DNA from 2 places in the Gordonia bronchialis DSM 43247 genome. Region 1 is predicted to be linked to the other one. Evidence: predicted binding sites of a transcription regulator. Region 1 holds the regulator's gene; the other holds the start of a gene.
The links. Region 1 encodes LexA, which represses DNA repair genes until DNA is damaged. Its sites were predicted from a motif close to CGAACANNTGTTCG; they were not measured.

Region 1 (4,211 bases):
GCGGACCGACCAGCCACACCGCCATCATCGCTCGTCAGCTCGGAATCCCCTGTGTGGTGGCCGTTTCCGGTCTCTCCGAGGTTCAGGCCGGTACCCCCGTCCTGGTCGACGGCAACCGCGGCACCCTGGCTATCGAGCCCGACGAGGCCTCGGCACGCGCTCAGGTCGAGGCGAGTAGACGGCATGCGCAGGCGGTGTCGGGATGGCAGGGCCCCGGCCGGACCGCGGACGGACACGAGGTCTCGGTCCTGGCCAACGTCGCCGACGGGGCATCGGCCCGCACGGCCACGAAATATCCGGTCGAGGGAATCGGGCTGTTCCGCACCGAACTCGCCTTTCTCGACCGCGCCGATGAGCCCTCGGTGGACGAGCAGGCCCGCATCTACGGTGAGGTGCTCGAGGCCTTCGCCGGCAAGAAGGTGGTGGTGCGCAGTCTCGACGCCGGTTCGGACAAGCCACTGAAGTTCGTCAACCACAAGGACGAGGCGAATCCCGCCCTCGGTGTGCGCGGCGACCGCATCGCGATCGAGAATCCCGACATTCGCGCCCACCAGCTCGATGCCATCGCCCAGGCAGCGGCCGCACTCAACACCACGCCGTGGGTGATGGCACCGATGATCGCTAGTCCCCGGGAGGCGGCGGCCTTTGCCGCGGAGGTTCGCGGCCGGGGCATGGTGCCCGGCGTGATGGTGGAGATCCCGGCAGCGGCCATCCTGGCCCACGCCATCCTGGCCGAGGTGGACTTCGTGTCGATCGGCACCAACGATCTGACGCAGTACACGATGGCCGCCGACCGGATGTCGGCCGACCTCGCCGCCCTGACCGATCCCTGGCAACCGGCCGTACTCAAACTCATCGAGAGTGTCGCGACCGCCGGTCAGGAGCTCGGCAAGTCGGTGGGGGTCTGCGGCGAGGCCGCCGCCGACCCGAACCTGGCATGCGTGCTCACCGGACTCGGGGTGACCTCCCTGTCGAGCGCGCCGGTCGCCGCAGCCGGCGTGGGCGCACGATTGGCCGAGGTCACCCTGGACGATTGCCGCGCGGCGGCCGCGGCCGCGCTGGCCACCGCCGACCCCGGCGATGCGCGTGCGGCCGCGGCCGAGGTGCTCGACGCCGCCGCGACACGGCACGCGACCGCGGTCTGACCGGTGTGACCGATCAGACCCGCGCGAGGTGAACTGCGTCGGATCTACACGCGGCGCATGACCGTGACGACCTTGCCGAGAATGGCGGCGTCGTCGCCGGGGATCGGCTGGAAGTGCTCGTTGTGCGGCATCAGCCAGATGTGGCCGTCCTTGCGCTTGAAGGTCTTCACCGTGGCCTCGCCGTCGATCATGGCGGCGACGATGTCGCCGTTGTCGGCGACGTTCTGCTGACGCACGACCACCCAGTCCCCGTCGCAGATGGCGGCGTCGATCATCGACTCGCCCACCACGCGCAGCAGGAACAGGGATCCGTCCCCGACGAGCTCACGCGGGAGCGGGAAGACATCTTCGACGGCCTCCTCGGCGAGGATCGGTCCACCGGCGGCGATCCGCCCGAGGACGGGTACGAACGTCGGTGTGGGCAGGTTCTCGGCCGACGGTGCGGGCTCGGATTCCTGGACGTTGACCGCGCGCGGGCGGTTGTGGTCCCGCTTGAGCAGGCCCTTGCGCTCGAGGGTGCGCAACTGATGCGCCACCGAGGAAGTGGACGTGAGGCCCACCGCGTCGCCGATCTCGCGGATGCTCGGCGGATATCCGCGCTCGCGCACGGACTTTCGGATCACGTCGAGCACCCCCCGCTGACGCGGGGTCAGCGACGCCTCGGCGACGATCGGATCGGCGGGGGTGGTGTCCTGATCGCGATCGGCGCCGCGGGCGCCGGTGCGCTTCGGCCGTGAGTCGCTCATCTGGTTGATTCCTCTCTCTGGCCGCCGCGGTGCGGCGGGATGACATGCCGGTGGTGGACCGCCGGGGGCGGCCATTTGTCGGTACCGGCCGGCAGGGTGTGGCTGTGCTCTTCGTCGGCGGGCTTCTGACTGGTGTCCATCGCGCTGATCTGAATGTCGCCGGTCTCCGTTTCGCTGTCTGTGGCCGAGCCTAGCGGAGTGTTCGGACATCTTCAAACATCTGTTCGACGTGTCGCGAGACATTGTCGGAGGCGCGTGGTACAACTCGAACATCAGTTCATCGAACACGTGGGCGACGTCGATCACGGGTCCGATGACTGCCGACAGACCATCCCAGATGGTCGTCCCACCAGGGACGATCCCGAGTTCGGAGGCCACCATGAGCATCGCCACCATGAGCCCGCGCACCGTCGGTTCGTCGCGAGTCGAGCGCGCTACTCGTCCTGATGTTCCCCTGCGGACACCGTCCGCACCGAGTGTCACGACGCCTGATCCGACCAGCCGGCGTCCGGCCACCCACCCGCGCAGCACCCCGCGTCGAACCGCCCGGCCGGCGCCGGACGCGGCGGGGCGCACCCGCCGTCCGGCGGGGCGCACCGACCGGCCCGCGGACCTGACCGCGGCAGGAGTCGGTGCGGGCGGCACACGGTGCGCTCAGCCCGTCGGGCATCGCGGCGGGCGCACGCCCATCAGCGGTATCCACGCCCGTCGGCGTGCCACCGCGGTCGGCGTCCTCGTCGGGGTGGCGCTCGCGGTGACCGTCTGGGTGATCGGCATCGTCGGCAACAACTACGCCGATTCGGTGTCCCCGCAACCGGTCAGCACGCAGGTCGTCCACGTGCGGGCCGGGGATTCGTTGAGCAGCATCGCCGCCCGGGTGGCCCCGGACATGCCGCGTCAGACGGTCATCGACGAGATCGTCGAGCTGAATGACATGCCGTCCAGCGGACTTCGGGTCGGGCAGCCGCTGCTCACCCCCGCATACCGTTGATCGACGGGCGGTATCCTCGATGACACAGGGACCGGTCGGGAACCGACCCGGCGTGCGCATCGCATGTGCCGGCGCGTCCCGCGACAGGCGTGAGGAACAGATGCGCTGCCCCTTCTGCAAGAACGAGGACACCAAGGTCATCGACTCACGTGTCGCCGACGAGGGGCAGGCGATCCGGCGGCGCCGCGCATGCGCCGAATGCGGTCGCCGGTTCTCGACGGTCGAGAGTGCGGTGCTCGCGGTGGTCAAACGCAACGGTGTCACCGAGCCGTTCAGTCGCGAGAAGGTGATGCGCGGGGTTCGGCGGGCATGTCAGGGCCGTGAGGTCGGCGACGACGACCTCGCTCAGCTGGCACAGCAGGTGGAGGACGCCGTACGGGCCAGTGGCTCGGCCGAGATCCCCAGTAACGAGGTGGGTTTGGCGATCCTCGGACCGCTGCGGGACCTCGACGAGGTGGCGTACCTGCGGTTTGCGTCGGTGTATCGCTCCTTCGACTCGCTCGACGACTTCCAGCGCGAGATCGACGATCTGCAAGGCCGCACGGCCGACTCGGCGCAGGACGCCTCGGCGCATCCCGATCCGGTGTCAGCCGAGTCGGTCCAGAGTTCGTAGCGCGCGCTTCTCGGATACCGGATATGCGGTGCCGAGCCGCTGGGCGAAGACACCGACCCGCAATTCCTCGACGAGCCATTGGGCTTCCTCGTTGACCGCGTCGCGCCGGTTCTCGGGAACCTGGGCCAGGCGCTGATTCCAGCGCTGCGTCACGCGATCGATGATGGCCACGCCGGCCCGGTCCCGGTCGGCAGATGCCGGCAGGCCCTCGAGCCGGGTCTGCGCACCCAGCAGATAGCGACCGAGTTCAGCGAGGTGACGTCGCGGGGTGGCGCGGACGAAGCCGTCGAAGATCAGATGGTCGAGTTGCTCGGCGACGTCGTCGGCGGCCACCGATCCGGCATGCCGGTCGATGAGCGTGCGTAATGGTGCAACGGCACGCAGGGCGTCGACGGCCAGCGCGAAGTACTCGGGGGCCGCGGTGGACACCAGCGGACGCAGTTCGTCACGCAGTGCGTGAAAATCCTCCGGGGTGCGGATCGCGGCGATGGCGGGACGCTGCGCCGCGAGATCACGGATGGCGCGGCGGGTGCAGTCGGCGAACAGGTCCTCGCCGTGCCGATATGGGCTCTGGCTCAACGCGAGTCGCCCCCCGGCGTCGAGGCCGCCGACGATCTTCTTCGTCAGTGGCGGTATCGCGATCTCGAGCAGGGTGGTGACGGCCCCGCCCACCAGCCGGTCCCGCGATTCGGGGTTCGACGCGTCGGTCCGGGTGA
Region 2 (4,211 bases), 1.5 Mb from region 1:
ACAGTTGCTGCAGCGCTTCAGCGTTCACCCGGTAGTACACCCACGTCGCGCGGCGCTCACTGGTCACCAAGCCCGCTTCGCGCAGCACCTTCAGGTGATGTGAGATCGTCGGCTGCGACAACTCGAAGGGTCCGGAAATGTCGCACACGCAGGCTTCGCCTCCCGGATGCGCGGCAACCTCGGACAACAACCGCAACCGAACCGGGTCCGCAAGCGCCTTCAACAGTGGGGTGACAGCCCCGGTCTGGTCACCACTGAGGCCGCGGCCCGGTGGCAGCAGAAGATTCTTATTCGACACTCGTCAATATTGACATACGTCGATGCAAGCGACAAGGCGTCGATCCCGTTTAGCGGGTACGACACGCCCGATGGGCTCCAGCCAAGCCGGCACCCTGGCCTTCGGTTCACACTGCAAGCACTCGACGCTCAGGTGGTGGTAGTTAACGAACCTATCGATCCTGTCGTGCGGCTGGCGATCTCGCAGTGGCCTGATGATGCACCCCGCGGAGCGGTCTCGACATTCTGCGCCGAACACGGGATTTCGCGGAAGTCGTTCTACGAGTTGCGTAAACGAGCACGAGCGGATGGGCCGTCAGCGGTCCTGGAACCCCGTACCCGCCGCCCGAAGTCGAGCCCGTCAGCGCTCAATGACGAGGTCAAAGCGCAGGCGGTGGCCGTGCGCGCCGCTCTGGAAGCCTCAGGTCTGGATCACGGGCCGATCAGCGTGCACGACAAGATGCAGTCGATGGGGTTGACTCAGGTGCCCTCGACGGCCTCGCTGGCTCGGATCTTCCGCGAAGCCGGTGTCGCTCGCCGTGAGCCAAAGAAGAAGCCCCGCTCGGCGTGGCGGAGGTTCGTCTACCCGGCGCCGAATGCGTGCTGGCAACTCGATGGCACCGAGTACGTCCTGACCGGTGGACGCAGGTGCGTCATCCTGCAGCTCATCGACGATCACTCTCGCTACGCCGTGGGCTCACATGTGGCCGCAGGCGAAACGGCTGAGGCTGCGATCGCCGTGTTCGACAAGGCAGTGACCGCCCACGGAGTACCTCAACGACTCCTCACCGACAATGGGCCCGCGCTCAACCCCTCGCGGCGCGGCCGTCTCGGTCAGCTCGTCGAGCACGTCCGCGTGCTCGGGGTGGAAACGATCACCGGCAAGCCCTACAAGCCGACCACGCAGGGAAAGAACGAGCGATTCCATCAGACGTTGTTCCGGTATCTGGACAAGCAGCCATTGGCTGACACCCTGGCCGAGCTGCAGGCCCAGGTTGATGCGTTCGATCACATCTACAACACCCAACGGCCTCACCAGGGCCTGCCAGGGCGCGTCACACCACTAGCCGCGTGGCAAGCCACACCGAAAGCCCATGCACCACAACCGATAGCCGGTGGATCACTGTTCGATCGGCCTACATCGCGCCCGCCCGCGCCGCGCCCAACCGCCGATCTACCCGAGGGCGTCCTGGTCAGGACTGTCAGCACTTCCGGCACCATCAGCGTGGACTCAGTCACCTACATGGTCGATGTGGACCACGCCTTCAACCAGGTCCTCGTCGTCGCCGACGACAGCGCGATCGTCATCGCGAACACCGATGGAGAGGTCGTAGTCGAACACCCTCGACCCGCTCCCGGAGTTCGCTACGTCGGCAACCGACAACCCCGCGGCCCACGCCCCACGAAGACCAGACCGTCACCGAAGTCCTGACACACCAACTGTCACCGAAGTCCTGACACAGAACTGTCACCGAAGACCCGATACATCACACTTGCATACTCGCCAACTGCTCGGTATTGTCGAACATAGTTTCGATACGGCGGGAGGGGGTCCGGTGGCCGACAACAATCGGAATGATCAGCAGCAGCGTGATCAGCCGTTGCCGGATGACTCGCGTTCGTCGGCAGGTTTCGAGTCGTGGGAGGTGTGGCGGCCGGGTCAGGGGTGGGAGCCGGATCTGCCGCAGTCGTATGCGGCGTTGATGGCCGCGCGGATCGCGACCGGACGCGATCCGGCACCGACTGTGGAGTCTGCGGAGTCGTCGGGCCCCGACGGTGATCTGCCGGCTCTGTATGCGTTGTTGGGGCAGGTGGTCGATCAGATCGCGGTGGCGGAGTCCTCGGGTTTGTCGGATGCGCAGGTCGTGGAGGTGGCCGAGGCGCATGAGCTGATCGCTCGCCGGTTGTGGGGGTTGGGGCATCGGCGCGTGATGGACATCTCGGACCGTGGTGCGTTCACCAAGACCGGCCATAAGTCGATCCGCCAGTTCATGGACGACCGGCTGCGGATCACTGATCTGCGTGGTCGGGTCGCGGCGATGGACGCGATCTGTGCCAAGTATTCGATGCAGGGTGAACGACTCACCCCGAAGCATCCGTATCTGGCCGACGCGGTGGCTGAGGGCGCTCTCGGACCGAGTCATGTGACCGCGGTGTTGGAGGCACTCGACAAGATTCCCGCCGCAGTGATTCCGGAGAAGAAGCACGCCGCGGAAATGCTGCTGGTCGATGCCGCCCGATCGTGCACGCCCACCCAGATCGCCAAGGTGGGGCAGAAGATCCTGGGCTATCTGGATCCGGATGGATCGTTGACCGAGGACCGCGACCGGGCTCGGCGGCGCGGGATTCGCCTGTCCCCGCAGGACTCGCAGTTGATGTCGAAGATCGTCGGGCATCTGGATCCGGTCACCCGGGCCATGTTCGACATGGTGTTGGCGGCCTGGGCCGCGAAGGGCATGAACAACCCGGCCGACGAGGTCCCGTTGGTAGGACCGGTCGACGGGGTCGACGAACAACAGGTGGCCGAGGCCGCCGGGCGTGATGATCGCAGCCCGGAGCAACGCAACCACGATGCGTTGAAGGCGATTCTGCGGGCGGCCCTGGATGGTGGGGTGTTGGGGCAATCGCATCGCGGCCTGCCGCCGCATCTGGTTGTGAAGATCACCGAATCCGAGTTGCGCGAGCAGGCCGGGGTCGGGGAAACCACCACCGGCGCGATGTTGCCGATCTCCGATGTCATCGCCTTGGCAGCCGAAGCCCAGCAGCATTTGGCGGTGTTCGCCGATCACACCGAAGCCCCCTTGTATTTGGGGCATGGGGAACGGTTGGCATCACGCGATCAGCGGTACATGATCGTCGCTCACCAACCGGGCTGCACCTGCCCGGGCTGCACTACCTCGACCGCCTACAGCGAGATCCATCACGCGGCGAAGGATTGGGCTGATGGTGGGACGACCGAAATCTCGATACGCCTCGGGCTCGCAAGCTCGCACGTGGCTACTCGATCCAAGTATCGACACCCTGACCACTGCGTGCGGGCCGCACAACCGGATGGTGGGACCGAAACCCGGCCAGTACACCACCAGCGTCCTCACCGACGGGCCGGATGCCGGTCGGACGGCGTGGCGGTTGAACACCGAGGACGGGATGGCGTCGAATGAGGCGCGGATCAATCGGGTCAATGACATCGGCCCGCAGATCGTGGCCTACCTGAAAGTCATTCGTGTCCAACGCGAACGCGACCAACAATCCCGGGCCGCGACGACCGCCCCGCTGATCCGGGATGTGCGGGACACCCCCGACAGTCGTCGTATCCGCCGGATGATCGCCGGCTGCTGGACCATCCGCCGCATCAACCTCGACAACGACGACCGCCTCCGAGCCGGACCCTGACCCCGCCCCACCGTCAGCACTCACCCCGCCACCAGCCACCGGTGGCGGGGCACAAGTGCAGGCGCTAACGGGTCGTCATCGCCGTCACGAGTGCATCGGCGTCCTGCGCCACCAGATCGGCGTTGACGGCCGCCCCGGCCTGCACGCCCGCGCCCATCGACACCGTCACCATGGCCGCGAGGTCGGCGGTGTTGCCGGCCGCCCACACACCCGGAACGGCGGTCTGGCCCATCACGCCGGTCTCGATGAAGGTGCCGCCCATCGGATGTGGCGAGGCGGTGCCGCCGAGTTGCTCGTAGAGGTCGGTGCGCGCGACGAAGCGCGGCGCAACCACCACGGCGTCGGCGGCCAGCGTCGAACCGTCGGCCAGCACCACGCCGCCCAGCCGCGCGGTGCCGTCGTTGTCGACCACCACGTCGAGGTGATCCACCGCAGCGTCGACGATGTCGATGCCGCGGGCTGCGAGTCGTGCGGCGTCGGCCTCCGGTAGAGACGGCATCGCATGGGCGATGACGCTGACGTGCTCGGACAGCTGCCGGAAC

Region 2: the regulator LexA is predicted to act here: its motif matches at 1,799-1,812, upstream of GBRO_RS03930 (HNH endonuclease signature motif containing protein).

The regions. Positions count from the first base shown of each region.
Region 1 is NC_013441.1:2,354,745-2,358,955, forward strand. Features, by position in the region: gene GBRO_RS11020 (putative PEP-binding protein) at 1-1,145, shown strand, start outside; gene lexA (transcriptional repressor LexA) at 1,190-1,891, opposite strand; gene GBRO_RS11030 (LysM peptidoglycan-binding domain-containing protein) at 2,271-2,882, shown strand; gene nrdR (transcriptional regulator NrdR) at 2,983-3,495, shown strand; gene hrpA (ATP-dependent RNA helicase HrpA) at 3,469-4,211, opposite strand, start outside.
Region 2 is NC_013441.1:848,056-852,266, forward strand. Features, by position in the region: gene GBRO_RS03920 (ArsR/SmtB family transcription factor) at 1-298, opposite strand, end outside; gene GBRO_RS03925 (IS481 family transposase) at 431-1,708, shown strand; gene GBRO_RS03930 (HNH endonuclease signature motif containing protein) at 1,833-3,437, shown strand; gene GBRO_RS26750 (hypothetical protein) at 3,424-3,669, shown strand; gene GBRO_RS26755 (NAD(P)/FAD-dependent oxidoreductase) at 3,734-4,211, opposite strand, start outside.